DNA from 3 places in the Streptomyces sp. NPDC003036 genome. Region 3 is predicted to be linked to each of the others. Evidence: riboswitches for the same ligand, from Rfam matches in the RefSeq annotation. Region 3 holds a riboswitch; each other region holds the start of a gene.
The links. Region 3 has a riboswitch for cobalamin ahead of ABZX67_RS21685 (ribonucleoside-diphosphate reductase subunit alpha). Riboswitches for the same ligand answer to the same signal wherever they lie in the genome.

Region 1 (3,264 bases), on a different contig from region 3:
GAGCCGCCCGCGACTCCCGGCGCGGTGCTCGTGCTCGCCGGGCGGCAGCTGATCTCGACCGTGGGTGGGGCGTCGGGGCCGCTGTACGGGACGCTGCTACGGCGCGCCGGCAAGGAGCTGGGCGACGCCGCCGAGGTGACTCCCGCCGCGCTGGCCGAGGCGCTGCGCGCGGGCGCGGCCGCGGTGGCGCAGCTCGGCGGGGCGAAGGCCGGGGACAAGACGATGCTCGACGCACTGGAGCCGGCCGTCGAGGCGCTCGGCACCGCCCCGCCGGGAGAGGCGTTCGCCGCGGCGGCGCGGGCGGCCGAGGAGGGCGCCCTCGGGACCGTACCGATGCAGGCCCGCAAGGGCAGGGCCAGCTATCTCGGAGAGCGCAGCATCGGGCACCAGGACCCGGGCGCGGCGTCCTCGGCGCTGCTGATCGCGGCGCTGCGGGAAGCGGAGGCCGCCCGGTGAGCGGGGGCGCGGGCGCGGGCGGGCGCGTGGGCATCGTCCTCGTGTCGCACAGCGCGGCGGTCGCGTCGTCCGTGGCCGAGCTGGCCAGGGGCCTGGCGGGCGGCGGCGGGACCGCGCCCGTGGCCGCCGCGGGCGGCACCGCGGACGGCGGGCTCGGCACCAGCGCCGAGCTGATCGCCGGGGCGGCGGCGTCGGTCGACGCCGGGGCGGGCGTGGCCGTCCTGGTCGACCTCGGCAGCGCCGTACTGACGGTGAAGGCGCTGCTGGCGGAGGGCGACGAGCTTCCCGAGGGCACACGGCTGGTCGACGCGCCGTTCGTGGAGGGCGCGGTGGCGGCCGTGGTCACCGCCTCGGCGGGCGGCGACCTGGAGGCCGTGGTGGCGGCCGCGTCGGAGGCGTACGGCTATCGCAAGGAGTGACCGCGTGCGGGACGGGTTGTGATGTACCTGGTCAACGCACTAGTGTCGCAGGGCCTTGGTGTACGGGAAACCGGTGCGGTACCGGTGCGGCCCTCGCCACTGTGATCGGGAAGTCCGGCTCCACTTCCGGGGAAACCACCCCGGGAAGCCACTGGAACCCCACGGGAGACCGTGGTGTCCGGGAAGGCGGAGCCGCGGCGTTGCATGACCCGTCAGCCAGGAGACCGGCCAGGGCGCGTTGTCCATCCACGAGGTGCTGGAGAGGGTCTCCCACATCATGCATATCGCCGAGGGGTACCTGCCCCCTGTGCACGCGGTCGCCTGGACCGTCGCCGCCGCCCCTTTCGTCGCCCATGGCGTCCGGGCCCTGACCCGCGAGGTCAAGGCCCATCCCGAATCGACTCTCCTGCTCGGCGCGTCCGGTGCCTTCACCTTCGTCCTGTCCGCTCTGAAGCTGCCCTCCGTGACGGGCAGTTGCTCCCATCCGACCGGGACGGGGCTGGGCGCGATCCTGTTCCGGCCGCCGATCATGGCGGTGCTCGGTACCATCACGCTCCTCTTCCAGGCGCTGCTGCTGGCGCACGGCGGGCTCACCACGCTGGGCGCCAACGCCTTCTCGATGGCGGTCGTCGGGCCGTGGGCCGGTTTCGGGACGTACTGGCTGCTGCGCCGCTTCGACGTGCCGCTGATGGTGAGCGTGTTCTTCGGGGCGTTCGTCGCCGACCTGTCCACGTACTGCGTCACCAGCGTGCAGCTGGCGCTGGCGTTCCCCGACCCGGCGAGCGGCTTCGCCGGGGCGCTGGCGAAGTTCGGCGGGATCTTCGCCGTCACGCAGCTTCCGCTGGCCGTGAGCGAGGGCCTGCTCACCGTGCTGGTGATGCGGCTGCTGACGCAGTCCAGCAAGGGCGATCTGGCCCGCCTCGGTGTGCTGCCGGCGCACCCCGTGAAGAAGGAGGCCGTGGCGCGATGAGCCGTAACGCCAGGATCAACACGCTGCTGCTCCTCGTCGTCGTGGCCCTCGCCGTGCTTCCGCTCGCGCTGGGCATGGGCGACCACAAGGAGGAGCCGTTCACGGGCGCGGACGCGCAGGCCGAGACCGCCATCACCGAGCTGGATCCGGACTACGAGCCGTGGTTCAGCCCGCTGTACGAGCCGCCGTCCGGTGAGATCGAGTCGGCGCTCTTCGCGCTCCAGGCCGCGATCGGCGCGGGCGTGCTGGCGTACTACTTCGGGCTGCGGCGCGGCCGCAGGCAGGGTGAGGCGCGGGCACTGGACCGTACCGGGGCCGTTCCCGCTACTGCCGGCACCAGCCGTACCGCCGACACCGCCCGCACGGCCGAAGTCGCCGAGACGACGGCCGAGTAGCCGCCGGTGCTGCCGATCGACGCGGCGGCGCACAGCAGTCGCTGGCGCCGCCGTCACCCGTGCGAGAAGGCCGTGCTCGGCTTCGGTCTGACGGTCCTCGCGATCTGTCTGCCGCCGTGGCCGGGGGCCGTGCTGGTGGCCGCCGCCACCCTCGCCGTGCTGCTGGGCCCGGCCGGTGTCGGGCGCCGGCAGCTGTGGCGGGCGTTCCGCGTGCCGCTGGGCTTCTGCGTCACGGGCGCGGTGCCGCTGCTGTTCCAGGTCGGCGGTCCGGAAGGGTGGGTGGCGCTCGCGCCGGACGGTCCGGTGCACGCCGGGCAGCTGCTGCTGCGGACGTCGGCGGCGTCGCTCGGGGTGCTGCTGTTCGCGTTCACGACGCCGGTCTCGGACGTGCTGCCCCGGCTGGTGCGGGCAGGAGTGCCGGCGCCGGTGGTGGATGTGGCGCTGGTGATGTACCGGATCAGTTTCCTGCTGCTGGACGCCGTGCGGCGGATCCGGGAAGCGCAGGCGGCGCGACTCGGGCTGACCAGCCGGGCGGCCGCCTGGCGGTCCTTGGCGGGGCTCGGCGCGACGGCGTTCGTCCGCGCCTTCGACCGGGCGGCGCGGCTCCAGACCGGGCTGGCCGGGCGCGGTTACGACGGCACGCTGCGCGTGCTGGTGCCGGAGGCGGCGGTCTCCCGGCGGTTCCTGGCCGCGACGGGCGCCCTGCTGGCGGGGCTCGTCGCCGCCACCCTCGTACTCGAAAGGTTCCTGCCATGAATCGTGACGCCGTCGTGGAACTGGTCGGTGCGGGATTCGCCTACGACGACGGGCCCGCCGTGCTGTCGGGCATCGACTTCGCCGTGCCGGAGCGGCGCGCGATCGCGCTGCTCGGCCGCAACGGCAGCGGCAAGACCACGATGCTGCGGCTGCTGAGCGGCGGCCTGCGGTGTGCGAGCGGGCGGCTGCTGCTGGCGGGCGAGGACGTGTCGTACGACAGGGCGGGGCTGACCCGGCTGCGGACGACCGTGCAGCTGGTGGTGCAGGA
Region 2 (3,264 bases), on a different contig from region 3:
GCAGCCGCTTGCGCGTGACGCCGCTCGCGACCATCTGCGCGTCGCAGAGGATCGGCGCCCCGGCGCGCAGCGCCTCACGGGCGCGGGCGACGACGTCCGGCGTGTAGGCGAGGTCGCGGACGAGGTCGACCATGCCGCAGGCGTGGATCATCCGCACGGCGACCTGGCTGACGTCGGCGGGGAGACCCGCGAGATCCGCCTCGGCGCGGATCGTGGCAAAGGACTGGCGGTAGATCTCCGCCCCGTCCTTCTCGTAGTCGAACACTCTGCTCTCGCTCATCCTGTCGGTTTTTGTACGGTCGTCTGGTACGCGCCTTCGGCGGTCGCCACCACATCCACCCACGCGCCCTGCGGGTGTCCGCACCGGCGCGCGCAGCCCGACCAGTGGACGGGCAGGCCGCCGTCCACCGCCATCGGGCGCGCGTCCGCCCGTACGTCGGCCAGGGACTTCGCGCAGCCGGGACGGCCGGTGCAGGCGGTCACGCCAACCCACGGCGAGTCGGCGCGAGTGATGAATCCGGCCCGGTCCAGGGCGTGCAGCCGCTCCTCGGCCGCCGCCCGGTCCGGGAAGCCCGGCAGGACGAAGCCGCGCCACGGCGTGACGCGCACCTCCTCGGCCGGCAGCAGCGCGCGGAACTGCGCGGTCGTCACCCGGCCCAGCCGGGCCAGGACCGAGACCCCCGGCGGCGAGGCGCCGATCAGCCCGGGGGCGAGGGCGCCACCCGCCGGAAGCACCGCATCCGGTACGTGCTCCGCCGCGATCGACGCCCGCCGCAGGTGTCCCGCCACGTCCACGTCCTGCCCCGTCGGCAGCTCCCGCACCCGCCACGCGCCCGTGCCCGCCTCCCGGGCCGCCGCGAGGAACGCCTCCGCCGCCGCCAGCGCGGCCCGCGGCGCGTCGGCGCCCGCGACGCGGTAGGCCGCACGTCCGACACGTACCAAAGCGGTACGTGCCAAAGCGGTACGCGACGGCTCTGCGAGCAACGTCACATCCGGGGCCAGCGCCGCCACGTCCCCCCGGCCGTCGTCCACGGCGAACAGGAAGCGGCCGGACAGCTCCAGCGTCCACTCCTCGGCGCACAGCAGCGCGTCCAGGCGCACGGACCACGCCCGCACCTCCGCGCCCGCGAGCGGCGAGACGACCATGTTCCGTACGCGCTCGTGCCGTTCGGAGTCCGGCAGCAGCCCGGCGTCCCGCAGCAGCTCGGCCAGCCCGAGCCCGCAGCCCTCGCCGAGGCCCCGCAGTTCGAGGTTGCCGCGCGAGGTGAGGGAGAGGTGCCCGTCACCGAGCCGGTCCGCCGTCTCGGCCAATACCAACACCTGATGCGGTGTCAATACACCTGTAGGCAGGCGGAGTCGGGCCAGCGCGCCGTCGTCGGCCCGGTGCAGCCGCAGCGCACCGGGGCACGCGTCACCACGGTCACGTACACGGTCCGGTCCACGGTCCCGTATGTGAGCTTCGCCCCGGTCCTGAGGCATTGGTGAGCTGGGCGGCATGGCGGCGAGCATACGCGCAGCCTCTACTATGCAGACGGCACAGGGTCCCAGGGCCCTAGGGAGGAAGCCCGGTGGGAATCCGGCGCGGTCCCGCCACTGTGAGTCCGCCGGCAACGGAGACAACGGACGAGTCAGGAACTCCCGCCACCCACGACCACCCGGGGCGAGGACACCCCGAGGAAGGCCCGGCACGCTGTGATCCTGCTGCTGTCGCACTCCGACACCGACCTGCTGAGCGCCCGCGCGGCCGGGGGCCCGGTCGCGTACCGGTTCGCCAACCCCGCCCGGCTCCTGCTGGACGACCTCCCCAACCTCCTCGACGGCGCCGACCTCGTCGTCGTACGCCTCCTCGGCGGCATCCGCGCCTGGGAGGACGGCCTTCAGACGCTGAGGGAGACCGGCAAGCCGCTGGTCGTGCTCACCGGCGAACAGGCCCCTGACGCCCAGCTGATGGAGACCTCCACCGTCCCCATCGGCATCGCGGCCGAGGCCCACGCCTACCTCGCCCACGGCGGCCCGGACAACCTGGAGCAGCTCGCCCGCTTCCTGTCCGACACGGTCCTCCTCACCGGCCACGGCTTCGAGCCGCCGGCCGCCGCGCCCACCTGGGGCCCCCTGGAGCGCGAGAACCGCACCACCACCGGCCCGACCGTCGCGGTGCTGTACTACCGCGCGCACCACATGAGCGGGAACACCGCGTTCGTCCACACCCTGTGCGACGCCATCGAGGACGCGGGCGGCCAGGCCCTCCCCCTCTACGTGGCGTCCCTGCGGGCCCCCGAGCCCGAGCTGCTGGACACCCTGCGCACCGCCGACGCCGTCATCACCACCGTCCTCGCCGCCGGCGGCACCAAGCCCGCCGAGGCGCAGGCGGGCGGCGACGACGAGTCCTGGGACGCGGGCGCGCTCGCCGCGCTCGACGTCCCCATCCTCCAGGCCCTGTGCCTGACAAGTCCGCGCTCCGCCTGGGAGGAGAACGACGAGGGGCTCTCGCCGCTCGACGCCGCCAGCCAGGTCGCGGTCCCCGAGTTCGACGGGCGCCTCATCACCGTGCCGTTCTCCTTCAAGGAGATCGACGCCGACGGCCTGCCCGCGTACGTCGCCGACGCCGAGCGCGCCGCGCGCGTCGCCGGGATCGCCGTACGCCACGCCCGCCTGCGCCACATCCCGAACGCCGACAAGCGCCTGGCGCTGGTCCTCTCCGCGTACCCCACCAAGCACTCCCGCATCGGCAACGCCGTCGGCCTCGACACCCCCGCCTCCGCCGTCGCGCTGCTGCGCCGCCTGCGCGAGGAGGGCTACGACTTCGGTACGGAGGAAGTCCCCGGCCTGGCCTCCGGCGACGGCGACGAGCTGATCTACGCGCTCATCGAGGCCGGCGGCCACGACCAGGAGTGGCTCACCGAGGAGCAGCTCGCCCGCAACCCGGTGCGCATCCCGGCCGCCGACTACAAGCGCTGGTACGCCACGCTCCCCGAGGAGCTGCGCGAGAGCGTCGAGCAGCACTGGGGCCCGCCGCCCGGCGAGATGTTCCTCGACCGCTCCCGCAACCCCGAGGGCGACATCGTCCTCGCCGCCCTGCGGCGTGGGAACCTCCTCATCCTCATCCAGCCGCCGCGCGGCTTCGGCGAGAACCCGATCGCGATCTACCACGACCCCGATCTGCCGCCGTCGCACCACTACCTGGCCGCCTACCGCTGGATCGCCACGTCCGAGGACGACGGCGGCTTCGGCGCGGACGCCATGGTCCACCTCGGCAAGCACGGC
Region 3 (3,264 bases):
GGCGTTGGACCGCCCGGCCTGCTCGGTCGGGTAGAAGTTGATGTCGACGACCCGGTCGAGGAAGGTCACGGCCGTGCGGACGGCCTCGTCCAGCCGCTCCCAGTCGATGTCCCCGCCGCTGACGAACGCGCCGAGGTTGACCGAGCCGAGGTTGCAGACGGCGGTCTCGCCGTCGTTCGTCACCTCGATGATCTCGGTGCAGAGGTTGGAGGAGTGGACGACCGCGCCGGGCTCGGCGGTCTGGTTGGCCGTACGGTTCGAGGCGTCCTTGAACGTCATCCAGCCGTTGCCGGTCTGGGCCAGGGTCCGCATCATCCGCCCGTACAGGTCACGGGCCGGCATGGTCTTGCGGGCGAGACCCTTGGCCTCGGCGGCGCGGTACGCGGCGTCGAACTCGTCGCCCCACAGGTCGACCAGCTCGGGCACGTCCGACGGCGAGAACAGGGACCACTCGGCGTCGGCGTTGACCCGGCGCATGAACTCGTCCGGGATCCAGTGCGCGAGGTTGAGGTTGTGGGTGCGCCGGGCGTCCTCGCCCGTGTTGTCGCGCAGCTCCAGGAACTCCTCGATGTCCGCGTGCCACGTCTCCAGGTACACGGCGGCCGCGCCCTTGCGCCGCCCGCCCTGGTTCACGGCCGCGACCGAGGCGTCGAGGGTCTTCAGGAACGGCACGATGCCGTTGGAGTGCCCGTTCGTGCCCCGGATCAGCGAACCGCGGGCGCGGATGCGCGAGTACGACAGGCCGATGCCGCCCGCGTGCTTCGACAGCCGCGCCACCTGGTGGTAGCGGTCGTAGAGGGAGTCCAGCTCGTCCAGCGGCGAGTCCAGGAGGTAGCACGACGACATCTGCGGATGGCGCGTACCGGAGTTGAAGAGCGTGGGGGAGGAGGGCAGGTAGTCGAGGCGGCTCATCAGGCCGTACAGCGCGGCGACCTCGTCCAGGGCGCGCACGCTGTCGTCCTCGGCCAGCCCGCAGGCGACCCGCAGCATGAAGTGCTGCGGCGTCTCGATCACCTTGCGCGTGATCGGATGCCGGAGCAGATAGCGCGAGTAGAGCGTGCGCAGCCCGAAGTAGCCGAACCGGTCGTCGGCCGCCGGATCGACCAGCCCGTCCAGCCGCTCGCGGTGTACGCGGACGAACGCGGCGGTGCGGTCGGCGATCAGCCCCTCGCGGTGGCCCACGGCGACGGACCCGGAGAAGGACGTGACCCCCTGCGAGGCCGCCTCCGCCGCGATGCCGATGGTCAGCAGCCGGGCCGCGAGCCGCGAGTACGCCGGGTCCTCGGCGATCAGGCCGGCGGCCGCCTCGGTGGCGAGCTCCCGCAGCTCCGCCTCGTCCGATCCGGCGTGCCGGCCGCGCAGCGCGGCGGCGGCGACCCGGCCGGGGTCGGTGTCGGGCAGGTCGGCGGTCAGGTCGGTCAGGGTGCGGAGCAGTACGGTCCCGGGACCGTCGCTCGTGTCGTTCCCGTCGCTCTGGCTCGCTGACACCGGATCGGCTGGCGCGATGGTCACGTGGGGCTCTCCCTCGCTCGGCTCGGGGCCACCGGCGGCGCGGGCAGGGGAGCGGGGCGCCACCGGGCACAGGGGCGCACGAATCCGCGTCCACCGGCCCACTCCGCGAGGCCCGGACGTCTGGGCACCCGGACCGGACGGCCGGGCGCGCTGTCGGCAGGTGCTCGGACTCGTGGAGGCACAAAGGCACACCAACACACCGTTGCGGGACAGTTCCGGATTCGCACCGGATTCCCCTGCGGCGACAGCGAGATGAGCATACATGTGGGGGGCGGTCGCTGGACCACCCCCCACATCTTGTGTCGGCCGACACAAGTCACGCTGTTACAGCGGTAGCGCGTATGTGTGCAGCGTGACCCCCGGAACCGGCACCCAGTCGCGCTCCGGGGTCCGTACGAACCCCAGCCGCTCGTACACGCGGTGCGCGGTCCGCATCGCCTGCTGCGAGGAGAGCACCACCCGGCGGCAGCCGTCCGCCGCCCGCGCCCGCTCGACGCACGCCCGGACGAGCGCCTCCCCGGCGCCGCGCCGCCGGTCCGCCCGCGCGACCGCGAGCATCCGGATCTCGGCCTCGCCGTCGCCGGCCAGCTCGGCGAGGGGCCCGCCGCCCGCGGTGAACGTCACGCCGCCCAGCAGCCGCTCGGCCTGCTGCACGGCGCCCGGCTCCACGGCGCCTCGCTCCACGGCCACGAGGACCTCGGCCTCGGCGGCCCGGCGGGCCACGTCCCGCAGTTCGATCAGATACTCGTCGCTGTCGGCGAAGGCCAGCAGCCCGTCGCCGAGGTACGCCTGCGCCGTGAGCTCGCCCAGCGCCTCGTACTCCTCCGGCCGTACCGCCCTGATGGTGATGTCCATGGGGTCAGAGTGCACAAGAACGGGCCGCCGCGCTTCCGCTGGGGAAGCGTGACGGCCCGTCGTACGCGGATGGGTCAGTGGTGCGGCCTCAGTGGCCGGAGCCCGCCGTGGCCTTGGGGAGCTCGACCTGGACGCCCGGGTCGCCCGCGTCCGCCGTGTAGTCCTCCGGCGACGTCTCGTCGATGCCCTCCGGAGCCTTGACGGCCTTGAGGACGAAGGTGAGGACGACCACGACCAGGACGTTGAGGACGAACGCCGTCAGGCCGATGTAGCCGATCTCGCCGATGCCGGGGATCTCGGCGGACGAGCCGCCGAAATGCTTCTGGGTCGGGCTCGCGACGCCGTACGCGGCGGCCGTGCCGTAGACCATGCCGACCGCCCAGCCGGCGAGCAGCGCCCAGCGGTGGAACCAGCGGGTGAACAGGCCGCCCACCAGCGCCGGCAGGGTCTGGAGGATCCAGATGCCGCCCAGCAGCTGGAAGTTGATGGCGACGGTCTTGTCCATGGTGAGGACGAAGGCCAGGGCGCCGACCTTCACCAGCAGCGACACCAGCTTGGACACCTTCGTCTCCTGCTCCGGGGTGGCGTCCGGCTTCAGGAAGTCCTTGTAGATGTTGCGGGTGAAGAGGTTGGCCGCGGCGATGGACATGATGGCCGCGGGGACCAGCGCGCCGATGCCGATGGCCGCGAAGGCGACGCCCGCGAACCAGTCCGGGAACATGTTCTCGAACAGCTGCGGGATGGCCAGCTGGCCGTTCTGCACCTTCACGCCCGCCGCGATCGCCATGAAGCCGAGCAGCGCCAGCAGACCCAGCATCAGCGAGTACAGCGGCAGGATCGTGGTGTTGCGGCGGATCACGTCACGGCTGCGCGAGGAGAGCGTCGCCGTGATCGAGT

Region 1: it holds a riboswitch for cobalamin, as region 3 does, so the genes downstream of both, ABZX67_RS14890 (energy-coupling factor ABC transporter permease) here and ABZX67_RS21685 (ribonucleoside-diphosphate reductase subunit alpha) in region 3, are expected to answer to the same signal.
Region 2: it holds a riboswitch for cobalamin, as region 3 does, so the genes downstream of both, cobN (cobaltochelatase subunit CobN) here and ABZX67_RS21685 (ribonucleoside-diphosphate reductase subunit alpha) in region 3, are expected to answer to the same signal.

The regions. Positions count from the first base shown of each region.
Region 1 covers NZ_JBEXNO010000017.1:33,740-37,003, forward strand. The annotation lists gene dhaL (dihydroxyacetone kinase subunit DhaL) at 1-456, shown strand, start outside; gene ABZX67_RS14885 (PTS fructose transporter subunit IIA) at 453-875, shown strand; cobalamin riboswitch at 887-1,123, shown strand; gene ABZX67_RS14890 (energy-coupling factor ABC transporter permease) at 1,153-1,845, shown strand; gene ABZX67_RS14895 (energy-coupling factor ABC transporter substrate-binding protein) at 1,842-2,240, shown strand; gene cbiQ (cobalt ECF transporter T component CbiQ) at 2,247-2,996, shown strand; gene ABZX67_RS14905 (ATP-binding cassette domain-containing protein) at 2,993-3,264, shown strand, end outside.
Region 2 covers NZ_JBEXNO010000036.1:53,582-56,845, reverse strand. The annotation lists gene ABZX67_RS24695 (precorrin-8X methylmutase) at 1-280, opposite strand, end outside; gene ABZX67_RS24690 (cobalamin biosynthesis protein CobG) at 277-1,479, opposite strand; cobalamin riboswitch at 1,522-1,657, shown strand; gene cobN (cobaltochelatase subunit CobN) at 1,693-3,264, shown strand, end outside.
Region 3 covers NZ_JBEXNO010000029.1:32,060-35,323, reverse strand. The annotation lists gene ABZX67_RS21685 (ribonucleoside-diphosphate reductase subunit alpha) at 1-1,512, opposite strand, end outside; cobalamin riboswitch at 1,650-1,815, opposite strand; gene ABZX67_RS21680 (GNAT family N-acetyltransferase) at 1,837-2,367, opposite strand; gene mctP (monocarboxylate uptake permease MctP) at 2,456-3,264, opposite strand, start outside.